DNA from 3 places in the Paenibacillus sp. CCS19 genome. Region 2 is predicted to be linked to each of the others. Evidence: predicted binding sites of a transcription regulator. Region 2 holds the regulator's gene; each other region holds the start of a gene.
What was found. The regulator NrdR, encoded in region 2, represses ribonucleotide reductase genes. The targets are predictions, from matches to a motif close to AACACNATATATNGTGTT.

Region 1 (6,566 bases), on a different contig from region 2:
AACCAAATGCGTTAATGATTTGCGTATCATTGAGGTTGTGAATTCTTACATTCCTTCCATAGTTTAAATGCTGGTGTCCGTGAAATAAATATCGGGGCTCATACTTATTGATTAGCTCTACAAAGCATTCAAAACCTCTATGACACAAATCTTCGCCATCACCAATTTTATATACTGGAGCGTGGGTAACAACGATATCTACGCCTTTGTTTCTCCATAACTTATATCTTAATTTGGATATCCTTCGTCTCATTTGCCTCTCGGAATATTGATGGTCCCCTGGACTATACCGATAACTTCCACCTAAGCCCATAATTCGAAGACCTTTATACAGCACCAGTTTATCTTCAATGCATTCACAGCCCTCTGGAGGGCTTGTTTGATATTTTGTATCATGATTGCCATGTACATACAATAAAGGAGCATTGATCATGCTCACCAGGAATGATAAGTATTCAGACTTTAGATCCCCACATGAAATGATAATGTCTACATCTTTAAATCTGTTGGGGTCAAAATAGTCCCATATGTAGTTGGATTCTTCGTCGGAGATCACCAATAATTTAGTCATATGTCCTCCTCCGGCTCTTCCTAATTCCAAGGAATCCCCAAAAACAACGGCTCATTTATTAATGATCTAATTACCCGATCACCAGTTTTAATCAACTACCATAATTTTACTACAATCTCTCATCATTGCATATTACGATCTGACGCGTAATCCTCTAACGAATCCTACATGCTCTATCAACCAGATTCCAGCGTGTGTCATCTGCTAACGAATCCCAAACCCCTTATTTGTCTACGATTCAGCCAAATCCGCTCGTTTAGCAGCTAATAGCGACAGCTAGATTCGTTAGCACGGAGATTACGCCTACTTTACCGAATAGCGCCGTTTGGGTTCGTTAACCGTCAGTCGACACAAAGAAGGGGCCGTGGAAATTTCCACGGCCCCTTCATCTATAGCCAACCAACTAGTGTGCTACAACTATAAATTTAATCGTCGTCGTCGTCGTGTAAGAAGAGCCTCTCTTCAAGCTCCCGTTTTAATTACAACGGCTGTACCCGCAGTTGCTGCAAGTTTTGCAGCCTTCTACATTCATCAGCGACGCTGATCCGCAGGAAGTACACAGGTCGCGCGAGCTAGGCTGGCCGACGTAGCCGCCATTTTGTCCCGTTGCTGGTGCCGAAACTGCGGCTTGCGGAGCCACCGCAGCCTGCTTGTGAGCTGCAGCAGAACGCACTGCCGCATACGCTTCGAATGCCGCAGCTTCCTCTGCCGCGTTCTCCGCATGCGTCTCGAGCGCCTTGGCTACTGCGTCGGCAATCGATTCGACGCGGTTAGCGCCGAAGCCGATCGCGCCGGAGCCGCCGATGCCTTTCAAGTGCTTCACGAGCAGCTTCACTTTGTTGCCATGATCGCCGTAGCGGAGGAACAACGAGCAAACGCGACCGAGTGCTTCAGCCATTGCGAAGACGTCCGAGCCGGCTTTGCCGACGTTCAGGAAGATTTCGCTTGGCGTTCCGTTCATATCGTTGATCGTAATGTACGCCATGCCGAATGGCGTGTTGACTTTATAAGTTGCACCGCGCAGCACTTGCGGACGGCGCTTATATTCTTTGTCGAACACTTGCTCTTGCTGCGGTGTTACGCTTGCGTTAAGCGTTGTGTTTAGTTGACCAACCGCCGAGCTATCCGTAACAGCCGATGCTGCTGCCGTCGCTGCAACTGCTTCATCCGCCTGTGCCACTGGTGCTGGTGCAGCAACCTCTTCTTTCTTCTCTTCCTTCGACGATGTGGACAACACTTGCACATCGCGGCTGCCGTCGCGATAGATCGTTACGCCTTTGCAGCCGAGATCGAATGCGAGCTCGTACAGCTCCTTCGTCTCTTCCACCGTGAAGTCGTTCGGCGCATTCGCCGTTTTCGAGATCGAGCTGTCTACCCAGCGCTGAATCGCTGCTTGCACGCGGATATGATCTTGGGCGGAGAGGCTCATCGACGTTACGAAATACGCCGGCAGCTCTTGACCAGGGTTCGCATCGATCCATTCCTGCGCGATCGGCACAAGCTGCTTGTCGAAGCCGAGACGGCTCTGACGATAATATTCGAAAGCGAAGTAAGGTTCGATGCCGGTCGATGTGCCAACCATCGTACCCGTGCTGCCAGTCGGTGCCTGCGTAATGATCGTTACGTTACGCACGCCATTCTTCTCGACTGCATCGCCAACCTCTGGATATTCCTCCACCATATTTTGCATAAATCCGCTCTGCAGATACAGCTCCGCATCGAATGCCTCGAACGAACCTTTCTCTGCAGCGATATCCGACGAAGCCAAATAAGATTCCCGTGCGATGAAGCCATACAATTTATCGAGGAACGCGAGCGATTCAGCAGATCCGTAACGAACGCCCAGCTTGATCATAAGCTCCGCCAGCCCCATCGTTCCGAGACCGACACGGCGTTCCTTCTTCTGATTCGCTTCATTCTCAGGGAAGTGGTAAGGCGTCTTGTCGATAACGTTATCCAAGAAACGAACCGACCAGCGCGTTACGCGGCTCAGCTCTTTCCAATCCACATCGTTCGTCGTCTCGTCGTAGAACTTCGACAGGTTGATCGCCGACAGGTTGCAGACGCCCCAAGCCGGAAGGCCTTGCTCGCCGCATGGGTTCGTACAGATGATCGGATTGAAGTACCAGCTGTTCGACATCTGGTTGTAGTATTCCATGAATACGACGCCTGGCTCTGCAGATTTCCACGCTGACTCGATAATCGTATGCCACACTTCGCGTGCACGAACCGTTTTGTAGTGAATAACCGGATGACCCGCCGATTTCCACTTCTCCAGATCGCCGTCCCACAGCTCGTCGTAACCCGGCGTCTTCGTATCTGGGAACACAAGCTCCCAATCCAAATCTTCTTTGACTGCTTTCATAAAGCCGTTGCTGACGCATACCGACAGGTTCGCGTTCGTCACTTGGCCTGGCGTTTGCTTCACCGTAATGAAATCAAGCAGATCAGGATGCCAGTCGTTGATCATAAGCATCAGCGCGCCGCGGCGGCTGCCGCCTTGCTCGATCAGGCCTGTCGTATAGCTGAATAAGCCGCCCCACGATACACTGCCGCTGGAGGAACCGTTCACGCCAGCAACGATTGCGCGACGAGGACGAAGCGAAGACAAGTTGATGCCTACACCGCCGCCGCGTGCCATAATTTCCGTCATCTCGGAGAGCGTCGCCATAATGCCGCCGCGGCTGTCCTTCGGCGAAGGAATGACGTAGCAGTTGAACAGCGTCAGCTCTTCGCTGGCACCGGCGCCAGCTGCGATGCGGCCGCCCGGCACAAGCTTCCAATCATCGAGAATGTAACGGAACTTATCCGCCCATTCCTTCTGCTTGTCAGCCTTCTCTACCGATGCCATTGCGCCTGCGAGACGATCCCACATTTCCTCCGGTGTTTTCTCGACGGTCAACGTCAGCTTCTCAACCGACGATTCCACTGTATCACCGCTGCGCAGCTTAACCGTTACACGTTTGCCTTCGCGCGCTACGACTTCGCCGACTTCCTTCGTAGGAAATTTAGGATCGTCTTTCGTTAATACGAGTACAACGTCCCCGACCTTCGTATCGTTCGTATTTGCATTCTTCCATGCATAACGATCCAAAAATATTTTCTCGCTCAGCCCTTCAAGCCGATTGCTTCCCGCTTTAACCATCCGTCCGACATCCTCCCCGAATTCGTGTTCCGCTGCCCGTATGAATCAGCTATATTGTATGAAGTCGATACCATATATTGTGTGCGAATACCATTATACTATACTAAATATAGATACACATGGCGTGTACAAGCCGATTTAACCCATTCTATGCACATTTTCGCCACCATCCTGCAATTTGCTCAAGAAAGCTCGTCCAATGTCGATATTTCACACGATATCGCACCTTGACTTTCCACCCTCTTATGAATTGCCGAAAGCAAGGCCATACTAGAGCAATCACATACCCACAACGTGGCAGGAAGGGAGCTCATCTATGCTGCAACCGAACCAACCGACGAATCCGTCACGCTCCGAACCAGCCGCGAGAGGCAAGCTGCATCCGCTCGTAGAATGGCAGTTTGACCGGTCCTGGTTCGACGAGCTGCAAGCCAGATTGAACCGCAACGGCCCATGGGATAACTGGCAGCTCTATCAATTGGCGGTAGAGGCTGAACAAGCGAAGCAGGTAACAAGCTTTGACGAGCTGCGATGTCTTCGCTGTCTCCCATCGTTAGAACCGATGCCTCACCAAATAACTACCGCCAGCAAAGTGCTTCACGAGATGGGCGGCCGGGCCATTCTGGCTGACGAAGTTGGTCTTGGCAAAACAATCGAAGCAGGACTTGTGCTCAAAGAATATATGGTCCGCGGGCTGGTGAAGCGCGCGCTCATTCTCGTGCCGGCATCGCTTGTGCTGCAATGGGTACGGGAGCTGAACCAGAAGTTCGGCATTTCCGCTGTCGCCCAGAAGAAAGAGCATACCTGGCAGTACGACATCGTGGTAGCGTCCATGGATACCGCCAAGCGGGACCCGCATCGCGAGAAGCTTCTAGCCCAAGATTACGACATGCTTATTATCGACGAAGCTCACAAGTTGAAGAATAAGAAAACAACGAACTACCAATTCGTCAATCAGATGAGCAAAAAATATTGCCTGCTCCTCACCGCAACGCCGGTGCAGAACGATCTGGACGAGCTGTATAACCTCATTACATTGCTCAAGCCCGGCCAGCTCGGCGGTCAGAGCGAATTCGCGGCGAACTTCGTCGTCGACAAACGTCTGCCGAAGAATGAGGATCAGCTCCAAGAAGCGCTGTCCGCCGTCATGATTCGTAATCGACGCGGCGATGGCGGCATCCACTTCACGAAACGGATCGTTCGCAACATCCCGCTTGCGCTGTCGCCTGAAGAGAAGGCGCTGTACGATGGCGTTACCGCCTTCGTCAAGGAGCGCGTTGTAGAGACGATTGCCGACATGGCCAGCATGCTGTCGCTCGTTACCCTGCAGCGGGAAGTATGCTCCAGCCGCGACGCCGTCTTCGTGACGCTCGTTAATTTGTTCAAGAAGACAGCCGAGGATTCCCCGCTCCGTGCGAAGATATGGGGTCTCGTCGAGAACATTCGCGCCATCACTTCCAATACGAAGGCCGAGAAAGCGATGGAGCTCATTCGTGAGATTGATGATAAAGTCATCATCTTCACGGAATATCGGGCGACGCAGGAATATTTGCTCAACTACTTCCGTTCGAATGGCTTGTACGCCGTCCCATATCGGGGCGGTATGAACCGCGGCAAGAAGGATTGGATGATGGATTTGTTCCGCGGACGTGCACAGGTGCTGATCGCAACCGAAGCTGGCGGCGAAGGGATTAATCTGCAGTTCTGCCACCATATGATCAACTTCGACCTGCCATGGAATCCGATGCGCGTCGAACAGCGGATCGGCCGTGTTCACAGGCTTGGTCAGCAGCATGATGTGCGGATCTACAACTTGTGTACGCTTGGGACGATTGAAGAGCATATTGTTTCCCTTCTGCATGAGAAAATCAACCTGTTCGAGCTTGTCATCGGCGAACTGGATCACATCCTCGAAAGGTTCGAAAAGCAGGAGCTGTCGATCGAGCAGCAGATTGCGAAGCTGGTAGCAGAAGCAGGCGACAGCACCGATCTGCAACGTCGAATCAGCGGTCTTGGCGATTCGCTCAACCGCATCCGCGATGAGGTCCAATCGGACGTCATCGAAGAGGAAGATGCACTCGGCGGGCTGCTAGATGCGGTTGGTCAAACGATCTCGATGGAGGCCAGCCAATGAACGAGCGTCAAGTGCACCGATATGTGCAGCGGTTTCTCGACGCGATGGACTGCACCATCCTTGAGAAATCGCCGGCCCACTTCAAAGTGAAACTATCGCCGGCAGCCGACCGAGCATTAACGAATCGCCCCTATTATTGGAGCTTCGTCGATCGAACCGGCGCCGATCCGGAGACGATGTCCATGTTGCTGGTCACCGACCGTGTGAAATACGATGCCGCCGAGGCTGCCGCTCTTGAACAACAGCAGCTGCAAGCGCAGCAGAAACATCAGCAGAAACCGGACGATCCTCTTGCTTCCGCAGCCGAAGCAGCGCTTGCCCGCTCCTTTGGTTTCGTCCATGGCGAGGTCAATACGATTCGTATGCCGCGGGAAGAAATGCATTTTGGCTCGCGCAGATTGGATCAGCTGTTCGATGCGAGCCAAGCCGCAGGCAGCTATGTCTATCTGTTCCAAGAGCCTGAACGCAAGCATCTGATGCCTTATGATTCGACGCCGTATACGGCGTGGCTCGGCGTCAACCTGAAGGTGGAATTCGCCAGCGACCGCAAGCGTGAAGAGCTGTATTCCTTTGGTGTGTCGCTTGCATCCGGACAATGCGTCGAGCGATTCCACGACCGTCTGCTGGAGCTGAAGATGACGCCGAAGCTGCCGCCGAACGTCCATATTACGAAGAATGGACTGTCTCTTGGCAAAGCGCTTTCGACCATCGAGCAG
Region 2 (6,566 bases):
AAATTTATACGGATCGTCATGGACGATCTTATTCTCGTCTCCCATCTTCGGATGGAGGGACGGTATGGTGTCTACCGGGCGGACGAGCCGATCGAGACGCACACGCATGTTATTTTTCATTTTACAGATGGAACAGAGCTTCGTTATAAGGATGTCAGGCAGTTCGGCACGATGGACTTATTCGCGCCAGGCGAGGAATGGGCACTGCCCCCGCTGAATAAGCTTGGACTAGAGCCATTGGGCGAGACGTTCACGCTGCAAGCGCTGCGTGAGGTGTTAGGCAAACGAACGACCAAGCTGAAGCCGCTGCTGCTGGATCAAGCGTATGTGGTTGGTCTTGGCAACATCTATGTGGATGAAGCGCTGTTTCTGGCGGGGCTCCACCCCGAGCGTACCGCTGATTCATTGAAGCCAGCGGAATGGGCTCGATTGTACGATGCGATTCGCGATACGCTCGGCAGGGCGGTTGAAGCGGGTGGATCGTCTATCAAGTCTTATGTGAATGGGCAAGGCGAGATGGGGATGTTCCAGCACTCGCTGCTTGCTTATGGACGTGGCGGAGAACCTTGCCAGACATGCGGCACGACGATCGAGAAGTTCGTTCTCGGCGGCCGCGGCACCCATATTTGTCCCAAGTGTCAGCCTAAGCCGCGAGGCGCTTCCGCGAAGAAGGCTGGCCGGCAAAAGCGGCCGAAAGGCAGTTCACCGAAAATTCATTAAGGATGTGCACGCCGATCTGACGAGTTAACCGCGGACCTGCGGTTGGCACATGCGCAATATCCCCGCATATGATGGTCTATCGACATAGGCGATTGTTCCACGCACGGCTGTTCGCATCGTTGTCAGCGTGCGGATTGGAACGGTCCTTAAGCGGGGAGGGACAACGGTTGTTCGCGCATTTGGCTTCACTGCTGCTGCTGTCGTTCGCCGTCAGCCTTGACGGCTTCGGCGTTGGCGTAACGTATGGACTGCGGCGCATCCGAATTCCAATTATTTCCGTCATTATTATCGCCTGCTGCTCCGGCATTGTGATCTGGCTGTCGATGGCAGTCGGCGGGTTCATTACGGACTACTTGTCACCTGTTGTTGCCCGTATTATTGGTGCATCGATTCTTATTGCGATTGGCGTATGGGCGCTGCTGCAGCTGAAACGCAGTCGAGAGCGGGACCGTGCACAAGAAACCGAAGGTGAAAGCGACTCGATCCCTGAGGCTGCGATTGTGTCTGTAGAGTCCGAATACGATGCAGCCAGCGGCAAAACCCTCGTAAGCTTGGAGCTTAAGCAGCTTGGCATTGTCATTCAAATTTTGCGTAAGCCGCAAGTGGCGGACGTAGATAAGTCTGGCAGTATCTCGGCATCGGAAGCGGTGCTGCTCGGCGTTGCCTTATCTTTCGATGCATTCGGCGCTGGTCTCGGAGCGGCTATGATCGGTCTTCATCCGACTGTGACGGCTGTTGCGATTGCGTTATCCAGTGCGGTATTTCTAGTTGCAGGAATGCGTGTCGGGTTCAAATATGCAGGCTGGCGGGGCATGCAGGCATTGTCCGCGCTGCCTGGAATGATGCTAATTGTGATGGGAATTATAAAGCTGTTCTAGCTGTCATGGACGAGAGGGGTACAGGTATGAGAATCGGGTTAACCGGCGGCATCGCCTGCGGCAAAAGCACAGTATCAGCAATGCTCACTGAGCTTGGCGCGCACATCGTCGATGCCGACCGGGTGGCCAGAGAGGTCGTTCTTCCTGGCGAGCCGGCGCTGCAAGCAATTGTAGAGAAGTTCGGACAAGCTGTACTGAGCGAGGATGGAACACTGAACAGGCCGGCGCTGGGCAGCATTGTGTTCGGACAAGCTGAACGTTTGCGCGAGCTGGAGGCGATTACCCATCCAGCCATTCGTCAGCGGATGAGAGAGCAGATGGAGCAGGCCGAACGACTTGAAGCTAATCCAATCATAGTTGCAGATATCCCGTTATTATTGGAGACCAAGCAGCAATCCTCATATGAGGGCGTTATCGTCGTTTATGTGCCGCATCACGTACAGCTGGAGCGGTTGATGAATCGCAACGGACTGTCGGCGGAGGAAGCGGAGAGGCGGATTGGGCTGCAGATGGATATTGAGCAGAAGCGCAGTATGGCCGATTGGGTCATTGATAACAGCGGGACGCTGGAGGAGACACGGAAGCAAGTTCAGCAGCTATGGGAACTGCTTAGGCGTAAGTAGAAGGGGCTGTCATTATGAGACGACGTCGGAAGCGAAAGCGACTGTTTCTGCTGCTCATCATTGGGTTCCTTGCATTCCTGTTCATCCGATCGGATTGGATAGGCAAATGGATGTATCCGATTCACTACCAAGCAGATATACGGGCCAGCGCGTTGAATTACGATCTTGATCCGCTGCTTATTGCAGCGATCATCCGGGTAGAGACGAATTTCTCGACAGGCAAGGAATCCAAGAAAGGCGCCCTTGGTTTGATGCAGATTATGCCGGATACGGCTGACTGGATTATACAGAAGGCAGGATTCGCGAACGTGTCAGAGGATACGCTCCGGCACCGTGCAGATGTAAGTATCCAGATTGGATCTTGGTACTTGAGCAGCTTGCATAAACAGTTTAACGACAACACAACCGTTGCGGTAGCCGCTTACAATGCAGGACCGGGCAATGTAAGCAAATGGCTGAACAACGGGACGTGGGACGGTACCAAGGAATCGGTAAGCAATATTCCTTATGGCGAGACGCGGCACTATGTACAACGGGTATTTTATTATTATAATAAATATAAACAATTGTATCCGGAGTTCGCTGAGCAGAAAGTCGGTTAGGAAGGCTTGAGCGAGCGTGCATGCTGCTTTGAGGTGAAGGTACAGCGTAGTTGGTGAGGGTGTCATGGACAAGCCCACCAAGACGGTTCGTCTTAGTGGGCGCTGTCCCAAGCATGTCTAGAAGACATTAGCGAGTCGTGCCTGCGAGCGATTGCTCAGCGATTTGCACGAGCTTACGAGTGATGCTGCCCCCGATGGAGCCTGCGTCTTTCGTCGTGAGGTTACCGTAGTAGCCGTCTTGCGAAAGGGAGATACCCAGTTCAGCTGCAACCTCATATTTCAGTTGGTCGAGTGCAGCAGAAGCTTGTGGTACTACGAGTTGGTTGCTGTTACCTTGGCTCATTGTCGTTCACCTCCTTGCGGTTGGTAACTGTATTATGTGCGTTATTACAAACTTCATTACAGGAAACGAATGGAATTGCAAAAAAAGTTGACCTAGCGTCTTGGAGGATTCCTTATATGAGATGTCCATATTGTGATTACGCCGGCTCCAAGGTGCTCGATTCGAGGCCGGCTAACGAGAACAAATCGATTCGTCGCAGACGTGAATGCGAGAAGTGCAGCCGCCGCTTCACGACTTTCGAGATGATCGAGGAAACACCGCTCATCGTAATTAAGAAGGACGGAAGCCGCGAAGAATTCAGCCGCGAGAAGCTGCTGCGCGGACTTATTCGCGCATGCGAGAAGCGTCCAGTTCCTGCGGAGAAGCTGGAAGTCGTCGTCTCGGAGGTCGAGAAGGAGCTTCGCACGACGGCACACGCTGAGATCGAGAGCCGTATTATCGGCGAGCTTGTCATGCAGCAGCTCTATCCGGTCGACGAAGTCGCATACGTCCGCTTCGCCTCGGTATACCGCCAATTCAAGGACATCGACATGTTCATGAAGGAACTCAACTCGCTGCTATCCAAGCACCCATTGACGGGTGGAGCAAGCGGTATCGGCGGTATCGGCGGATCGAAGGACTAGAATGGCGGGTCAAATGGGATGAAGTTAGCGTGATCAGTCAATAGAGAATGTAGATTGACACTTTTCTTAGCTGCATGCTAATATTTTCCTAATGATGACATTTGGCTGCGTTACGCAGCTCACGGGGCCTTAGCTCAGCTGGGAGAACACTCTTACCAGTTTAGCACCCAAAATAAAGTACTAAGAACTAATACGTGGGGAATTAGCTCAGTCTGGGAGAGCGCTTCGCTGGCAGCGAAGAGGTCAGGGGTTCGAGCCCCCTATTCTCCACCAACACCTTCAACCAAAACGGCAGAAATGCCGTTTTTTTTTTGTTACTTTCGTTAACTGAATCCTTTCGAGTCATAGAAGTTCATACATAGGTGATCCTCCACAGGGGATCATTTTTTTATTTCATGATTTTGAGAAAAATTTCGCCATTGCCAATACGAATATTTGTTCTTGCAATGAGTATTATAAAGGATGGGAACAAATGTTCTGTTTATTGGTGAGACATGATCCTATCCCTTCAAAGTGTATGGGGTATGCAAATTGAGAGTTGTATATATTGACCGCACTAATCGAATCACACAGCGGAAGATACAGGTGCGGTCTATTCAAGGCAATACTCAAAAGGCATTTTGCTTTAGTCAAAATGCGGCGCGAGTATGTAAACTTGTTCGTATACTCGCGGCGCAGTCGATCCTAGCTTGGGGTATCTCATGAGTCCTGCACCTCTATAATCCGAAGATGACATTCAATTGGTTAAAGACAGCATCATACTTCCGGTAATGCTTGATGTGTTGGAACACGACATAAAGGCAATTGAAGTTGACCAAGTTAAAGCTCACTGAGTATCAACAGGAGAAATTCCTGTCAGAACTGGATCAACATATGAGAATGCGTGTTATGAAGGAAACGGGCATTAACATTCGCATCGGGAGAGCTGCGTTTTATTTTGAGATAAATTTCAAATCTCTATCTGAAAACACTTGAACAGTTAAAACAAGTACGCTAGAATACACAAATAAATTTACAATATCTTCAAAACCTTTCGGCTAACCTGCTTTCTATTTGTTAAATTATTTCATTTGGGATTTTGGGTCAATCACAGGAAATGGTATCAATTCAAAGATCGCAGACCTATATTTAAGTCAGTCAGGGATGAAGATAAGAGGGAGAGAATAATTGTGAGGAAAGAACTTCAACAGCAACTCTTTGAACGGTTCCCTTGGACAAGAGCTCCTCAGGAAGCAGATAACCTTTGGTCTCGATACGGTTTCGATATCGGAGATGGCTGGTATAATTTGATTCATGAACTATTCTTCGATATTGAAGGGGTTTACCATGCGAAGGCTCTTGAGGTGTCCGTGGATTTCGCCCAGATCAAGCAAAAATTCGGTGCATTGAGTATCTACACTCGAAATCCTCTTCCCGAAGTTTCTGATTTGATCGTCAAATACCAAGAGCGCTCCATAGGGACTTGTGAAAAATGCGGTGATCGTGGTGAGCTTCGGCAGCAGGTAGGTTGTTGGAAAGTAATTTGTGATAACTGCTTTAATCGTATTACCGAAAGGACAGTCAATTAAATAATTTAGACTAACGGATCGCCATCACGATATAAGGCGATCCGTTTTATTTTAAGTTAAAAAATTCATGAAACTTCAGCACTGAATTTCTAAGAAAATTTACAACTTGGTATAAGCAGTAAATCCAATATGAGAGGGATGAGTCTAATGGTAAAATGGGCTGATACCCGCAACATTAATAATGAGACCCAGGTTCATATGACCACAGTTTATTCTAGGCAGAAATCTGCCAAGCGAACATTCAGCTTCGTCATAAAAAGTATGTTGATCGGTTCAGTGTTGCTTGGGGCATTTGCTTTCAGCGGGGTAAATATGGCTTCGGCAGCAACATCTAACCCGACCACCCAACCAGTCGCCGCGGCGCAGCAAATTGTTAATTATCAGGAAGATGAACAAGCTTTAATTGCCAATCTATGTCTTGCTGTTAAAGTTATCAAAGAGTCAGGCTGGACACCTATAGCACTGACAAATATATTGGATAGCCTTGAAAAGATTGATGCGAAGGCGAGCTCTCCCTTTGGCTTTTCAGATGTAGCTTCGTTAAAACCAATCATTCAAGAAACCGAGAAGGTAGCCAAACTTTATGGATCAGATGGGCTTTCGACTCTTAGATCCGGCGGAACTATAACCGAGACCATCGCAAGGATTAAGCAAAGTACGGGAATGGAAACTAACTTGGATTATGCTGCCCAGTCGACAGTTAGTAAAAAGAACGAGGTAAAGACCCTCGCAGCGGAAGATCCCACCACTTCCGTAGTAATTGACGGCACCAAGCAAACCTACCATCAACCACCAGTAATCCAGAGTGGCAGCACTCTTGTCCCACTCAGGGGTATATTCGAATCATTAGGTGCTAAGGTCATTTGGAACGTTCATACGGAGACTGTCACCGCAACCAAAGGCTCAACTGAGATCATTCTCAAGGTAGGCAGCGATACAGCTTACGTAAACGGTAAGACAGTGAAGTTGCCAGCACCATCAACGAAGATTAACGGCTTTACAATGGTTCCCTTGCGCTTCGTATCAGAAGCCTTTGGCGGAACGGTGAAATGGGATAATGCTACCCAAACAGCCTATATTGAGACCGTAACCAGTTCGAGAGTTTCAACAAGTCCAACTGGACAAATGGTCGGCAAAATTAAAGTATTATACGGAAAACACACATACGGTAGTGCTAATCAAACCGAATATGATGCTGTTATGAAGATC
Region 3 (6,566 bases), on a different contig from region 2:
GGTACACCTAGCAGCGCTTGGCGGACTTCTTCCGAGTCGATGCCTTCAGGCGTACCTTCCATTAGGATGTGAATGACCGATTTCAGAATGCCCCATGCGCTGCGCAGAATAAGCAGCGCAACAAGGACGCTGACGATCGGGTCGGCCCAATTCCAGCCGAACAACGCTACGAGCAGCGCTGCGACGATAGCGCCGACAGAGCCAAGCGCATCGCCGAGAATGTGCAAATAAGCGGATCGAACGTTCAAGTTGTGCTCGACATCGCCTTTGCGCATAAGCGCCCACGCGCTAATCAGGTTGGCCAACAGACCGACAGCGGCAATAGCCATCATCGGCAAGCCGGCTACGTCCGGCGGCTCACTCAGGCGGTGGTAGGCCTCAACGGCAATCATACCGGCAATGACGAACAACGTCAGCGCGTTGAACAAAGCAGCTAAAATTTCGAAGCGGTGGTAGCCGTACGTATTCGCTGCAGTTGCCGGCTTCGCGGCGAACCAGAAAGCGAGCAGGCTGAGCGCGATCGCAGCTGTATCGCTCAACATATGACCGGAGTCGCTGAGCAGAGCGAGCGAATTCGTCAGCAAGCCGCCGACGAATTCGAGCACCATGATGCCGCCGGTAATGCAAAGCGCAATCGCAAGTCCTTGCCGATTGCCCGAGCCGCCATGAACATGCCCATGGTGCGAATGTCCGTGGTGGCTGTGCCCGTGATGATTGTGCGAATGGCCGTGATGGTTGCGCCCCTGATGCGAATGAGCATGCTTGTGCCCTGTAGAATGGGAGCATGAATCGCTGTGAATATGAGCTTGAGCCTGCGTAGGTGCCTCATCATGCTGATGCTGACCGCAGCTTTCATGTGTATGATCTTCGCTGTGATGGTCATGCTGAGTTTGATCGGGTGTACTATTCGTGTGCTCGGTATGATTATGCCGAGCATCGTTCTCACGGCTGGTCATGTGCATCGCCCTCCAAAATGAACATATGAATACTTGCTCATATATTAATTAACCTCATCATACCAGTGGAAGAAGTTATTCGCAAGCCTAAGATAGCGAAACAAGCAGCATGACAACGCATACGTATTTACATGTATAATAGGGAGCAGGTGGTGACATTACGATGGACACGTTGGACAAATGCGAGCCGATATGCGAGGGCGCAGGACCCGAAACGGCGGAACGGGTCAGAAACGAGCTGCTGGAGGACGGAGCAGCATCAGCGATGGCTGAACTGTTCAAGGCGCTTGGCGATCCCACACGAATTCGAATGATTCATGCGCTATCCATACAGGAGCTGTGCGTGCATGATCTGACCGAAGCGCTTGGCATGGGGCAGTCGGCTGTCTCGCACCAGCTGCGTTATTTGCGCAATCTACGTATCGTGAAACGTCGCAAGGAAGGCAAGATGGTCTACTACTCCTTAGATGATACGCATATCGAGCAGCTGTTCTTGCTGACTAGACAGCATCTTGCGCATGACTGAATATAGCGTCGCCTACAGCGGGTCATTGCATTCGCTGTAGGAGCATTCGTATGCGGCGCTTGCTTCAGTCGTGCATGTAATGAGCCGAGCAGCTTAGGGAGGATTGTCGAACCGATCTGTCGGCGCCCACAGCAGAGATGTTGGAGAGGCAGGCCGAGCGGTAAGAGGCGATATTCCGTTTATTTCGTGAGTACCACAATATATTGACGGGAATGACGTTCTGGGGGCTGCTGACGACTATACGTAGCTCAGTGATTTTTTTTCGGTCCAAGGTCGCAGGAACTGGCTATTTTTATTCGACGAGCTTCATCAACCCAAAGCATCTTACTATCGAGCGGCAGAGGCTGCCAATGGACTCATACAGACTTAAACAGCATGAGGCTGTAATAATGAAAGCGTACTATATAGAAGGAATAGATTGAGATACATGGGCGGTCTCCTGTTGCCGGGAGGCCGCTTTGTTATTTTATTAAGCTGTGTAGGTGCTGTTATTGATGAAAAACAGACTGTTTTTCATTGCAAATTTATTCCCACATTTATGAAAAACACCCTCGTTTTTCACTTCTATAGCCCTCCCGATGAATCGACAAACTCCGTCATACCCCCTCCTTTGGATACAGAAAAGTCAGACAAAACCGTAAAGCCTTGTCCCTATTGGGCTCTCCGATTGTCAAGCACTTTTTGTTGCCAAATGCGGGCTTCGAACCATTGACACGCACAATATATAGATATATTATTGTCTCAGTCAACCTACATATTGATTTTAATAGAGTTGGTAGCCAAGAGAGGCTGCTACATATGGAGGGTATAATAACATGCTGGTTGTGTATGATTCGAGGACGGGGAACGTCCGCCGCTTTGTCGAAAAACTGAATATGAAGTCGGTCTCGCTTGACGACGGAGAAGCAGGTGACATGATGGTGGACGAGCCATTCGTACTCGTAACGTTCACGACTGGATTCGGACAAGTGCCGGAACGAGTCGAGAAATTTCTGCGCCGCAACAAGTCGCAGCTGAAGGGTGTGTCGGCAAGCGGCAACCGCAACTGGGGAGAGTCGTTCGCCAGAAGCGCTGATGATATTTCGAAACGATACAATGTTCCGGTCATTCATAAATTCGAGCTGTCGGGTACAGGACGCGACGTCGATCAATTTCGGCAGGGAGTGAATAAACTTGCGGCATATTGAGCTTAATAACGAGCTGATGCAGCGTAATGAGGATGGATTCTTCCGTCTGGAGAAGGATCAAGAAGCGGTGGCGGCGTTCATGGAGGAAGTGGCTGCGAAGAGCATGCGCTTCAATAGCTACACCGAGCAAGTCCAATATATGATTGATAACGACTTCTACGAAGATGTATATAAACAGTACACGAAGGAGCAGGTTGAAGCGATCTTCACCAAGACGCACGGCTTCAACTTCCAATTCGCTTCGTACATGGCGGCATCGAAGTTCTACACGGACTACGCGATGAAGAGCGATGATCGCTCGCAATACATGGAGCAGTATCCAGACCGTGTAGCAACGGTAGCCTTGCATCTGGGCGAAGGCGACTTCGACAAAGCGATGCGCTTAGCTGGCGCGATGATGGAGCAGCGTTTCCAACCGGCAACGCCAACGTTCCTCAATGCGGGCAAGAGCCGCCGCGGCGAGATGGTATCGTGCTTCCTGCTCGAGATGGATGACTCGCTCAACTCGATCAACTATGTGCTTGGCACTTGCATGCAGCTGTCCAAGATCGGCGGCGGCGTAGCGGTTAACTTGTCCAAGCTTCGTGGACGCGGCGAGGCTATCAAAGGCGTTGAAGGCGCAGCGAAGGGCATTATGCCGGTACTGAAGCTGATGGAGGATGCGTTCTCCTATGCGGACCAGATGGGTCAGCGCAAAGGCTCGGGAGCGGGCTACTACAACATTTTCGGCTGGGACGTAATGGAGTTCCTGGACAGCAAGAAGATCAACGCAGACGAGAAGACACGCCTGAAGACGTTGTCGATCGGTCTGATCGTACCGAACAAGTTCTACGAGCTGGCAGCACAGAACAAGCCGCTTATCGTATTCGGACCGCATTCGGTGCATAAGGCATATGGCGTTCATATGGACGACATGGACCTCGACGAAATGTACGACACGCTGCTCGCAGACGACCGCGTGAAGAAGAAGACGGTTATGAGCGCGCGCGACATGCTTGTGAAGATTGCGATGATTCAGCTCGAATCGGGCTATCCATATATTATGAACCGCACGAACGCTAACCGCGATCATGCGCTCAAGGGAATCGGTCCTATTAAAATGTCGAACCTGTGCACGGAGATTTTCCAGCTGCAGGAGACGTCCGAAATCAACGATTACGGTCAAGAAGACATCATCCGCCGCGATATTAGCTGCAACCTTGCATCGCTTAACATCGTGAACGTCATGGATCTTGGCAAAATCAAAGAGTCCGTCCACGAGGGCATCGAAGGACTTACGTCCGTCAGCGACATGGCGAAGATCGCGAATGCACCAGGCGTACGCAAGGCGAACGAAGAGCTTCACTCGGTCGGCCTCGGCGCTATGAATCTGAACGGCTACCTCGCGAAGAACAAAATCGCTTATGAGAGCGAAGAAGCGCGCGACTTCGCACGCACGTTCTTCATGATGATGAACTACTATTCGCTCGAGAAGAGCATGATGATCGCCCGCGACCGCGGGGTGACCTTCCATGGTTTCGAGCAATCCGAATATGCGAACGGCAACTACTTCGACCGTTACCTGGAGACGGACTACCGTCCGCAGACAGAACGCGCGAGCAAGTTGTTCGGCGAAATGCACATTCCATCTCCTGAGGACTGGGCACAGCTGAAGGCGCTTGTGATGAAGCACGGCGTTTACCATGCTTACCGTCTGGCAATCGCGCCAACGCAAAGCATCTCCTATGTGCAAAATGCGACTTCGAGCGTTATGCCGGTCGTTGAACATATCGAGACGCGCACGTATGCGAACTCGACGACGTATTATCCGATGCCGTACCTGGCACAGGATAACTACTTCTTCTACAAGTCGGCGTATCAGATGGACCAACTGAAGGTCATCGATATGATCGCCGAAATCTCGCAGCATATCGACCAAGGTATTTCGACGGTGCTGCATGTTAATAGCGACGTTACGACACGTGAGCTGTCGCGCTACTATATTTATGCCGCGAAGAAGGGCCTTAAGTCGCTCTACTACACGCGGACGAACAGACTGAGCGTTGAGGAGTGCATCAGCTGCGCCGTCTAATGACGGCGTTAGCGTGGCTCTTTTCATATAGAGAGAGGAACGGTTGAGCGATGGCATTGGAAGCTGTTAACTGGAACAGACCGGACGACGACTTTACGTTGACGTTCTGGAACCAGAACATTATGCAATTTTGGACGGACGAGGAGATCCCGCTGTCGGATGACAAAATGTCGTGGATCGAGCTGAGCGAGAAGCAGCGCGAGTTGTACATGAAGGTGCTAGGCGGCCTGACGCTGCTCGACACGATTCAAGGCGGCGTAGGCATTCCGAAGATCGTTGAGCATGTCGACGGACTGCAGCGCAAGGCTGTATTGTCGTTCATGGGCATGATGGAGCAGATCCATGCCAAATCGTACAGCAGCATCTTCACGACGCTTGCAACGACGGAAGAGATCGACGGCGTCTTCGCATGGGTGAAGAGCCATCCGAAGCTTCAGAACAAAGCGGAGTGGATCTCGGTCTACTATAACAATATTAAAACGCCTAAGAGCTTGTACCTGGCGCTGTCCGCGTCGGTGCTGCTCGAGAGCTACTTGTTCTACAGCGGCTTCTTCTATCCGCTCTTCCTTGCCGGTCAAGGCAAGATGACGAGCAGCGGCGAGATTATCGACCTTATTCTGCGCGACGAGAGCATCCACGGCCTGTACGTTGGCGTACTCGCGCAAGAGGTATATCGCGGCCTGACGCCAGAAGAGCGTCAAGAGGCGAACGAAGAGCTGAATACGCTCATCGACAAGCTGCATGCGAACGAAGAAGCATACACGAACGAGCTGTACACGGAAGTCGGATTGGCAGACGACGTACATGCTTACGTGCGCTATAACTGCAACAAAGCACTTATGAATCTCGGTCTCGATCCGCGCTTCGAAGAAGAGGACATCAACCCGATCGTCTTCAACGGCATCAGCACGCGGACGAAGCAGCACGACTTCTTCTCCAAGAAGGGCAACGGCTATGTCCGTACGCTTAACGTCGAGACGCTGCGCGACGAGGACTTCGAGTTTTAATAGAAATAGATCATTAGATTGGCAGCCGATAGCCGCCGTCTGCGGGACTCCCGTGGACGGCGGCTTTTTGTTTGGGAGGATGCAGCTTTTATAGCTTAGTCTTAGCTCGCAGTATCAGATCCGTGCAAAGGGCGAATGCATTCAAAGAGGACTGGAGAATCAGCGCCTACAGACGGAGAGCAAATAGTCTCATGGATTGACAATTTCATTCGAGTTAAAGCTTGTCGCGGCGCTCCATGCAATTATAGATGCACATATCAAGATAATAGTCGAAAAATGCAAAAGCGAAGGAAATATAAGCCTTCGATAGTTCGCGCAACTGAAAACGGCAAGAGTGCAGGAAATAAAATGAAATTAGTTTTAATCGGCAATCTGAGGCTCGATAACTGCATATGTGCAGCAATTCAGCCATTTTAATCATACTTCGCTAGAATACCTGCATTATTGCAGGAGTCCCTGCCTAAGTGCCTGAAGTTACAGTCTCTCATTTGGGATGAGAGCAATAGAGGATTCCTCTTATTTTCGAATACGAGTCATTTGCTAGACTTCCGTCTCATATAATCTATCAACCAGGCCGGGAAGGCCGGAAACGTTGAGCGAGGTGGACGGATATGATTCGTCGTCGAATCGTAAGAGCCGTAATTGCAGCAGCATTCGCTGTCAGTGCAGCAGCGTGGAGCGGATGGTTTGTCGACCAGGGGGAAGCGGCAGAGGAAGCAATCGTGAATGAGCAGGCGTGGCTCGCGCCAGCTCCGGAGGCTGTTATTGTGGGAAGACAAGCAGCTGTCGAAGCGGGACAAGCTGTCGATATACAAGTGC

Region 1: SBI19_RS05580 (adenosylcobalamin-dependent ribonucleoside-diphosphate reductase) is a predicted target of NrdR. The motif match lies at 3,783-3,800, and genes of this name have one in related genera.
Region 3: nrdI (class Ib ribonucleoside-diphosphate reductase assembly flavoprotein NrdI) is a predicted target of NrdR. The motif match lies at 2,197-2,214, and genes of this name have one in related genera.

The regions. Positions count from the first base shown of each region.
Region 1 is NZ_BTCK01000004.1:197,133-203,698, forward strand. Features, by position in the region: gene SBI19_RS05575 (metallophosphoesterase family protein) at 1-571, opposite strand, end outside; gene SBI19_RS05580 (adenosylcobalamin-dependent ribonucleoside-diphosphate reductase) at 1,047-3,716, opposite strand; gene SBI19_RS05585 (DEAD/DEAH box helicase) at 4,033-5,850, shown strand; gene SBI19_RS05590 (YqhG family protein) at 5,847-6,566, shown strand, end outside.
Region 2 is NZ_BTCK01000011.1:45,690-52,255, forward strand. Features, by position in the region: gene mutM (DNA-formamidopyrimidine glycosylase) at 1-720, shown strand, start outside; gene ytaF (sporulation membrane protein YtaF) at 888-1,598, shown strand; gene coaE (dephospho-CoA kinase) at 1,625-2,221, shown strand; gene SBI19_RS10295 (lytic transglycosylase domain-containing protein) at 2,236-2,823, shown strand; gene SBI19_RS10300 (alpha/beta-type small acid-soluble spore protein) at 2,951-3,166, opposite strand; gene nrdR (transcriptional regulator NrdR) at 3,283-3,789, shown strand; tRNA gene SBI19_RS10310 (tRNA-Ala) at 3,986-4,062, shown strand; gene SBI19_RS29645 (YhjD family protein) at 4,524-4,622, shown strand; gene SBI19_RS10315 (hypothetical protein) at 4,959-5,357, shown strand; gene SBI19_RS10320 (stalk domain-containing protein) at 5,505-6,566, shown strand, end outside.
Region 3 is NZ_BTCK01000015.1:27,611-34,176, reverse strand. Features, by position in the region: gene SBI19_RS12495 (cation diffusion facilitator family transporter) at 1-956, opposite strand, end outside; gene SBI19_RS12490 (ArsR/SmtB family transcription factor) at 1,120-1,482, shown strand; gene nrdI (class Ib ribonucleoside-diphosphate reductase assembly flavoprotein NrdI) at 2,298-2,669, shown strand; gene nrdE (class 1b ribonucleoside-diphosphate reductase subunit alpha) at 2,656-4,740, shown strand; gene nrdF (class 1b ribonucleoside-diphosphate reductase subunit beta) at 4,797-5,747, shown strand; gene SBI19_RS12470 (polysaccharide deacetylase family protein) at 6,359-6,566, shown strand, end outside.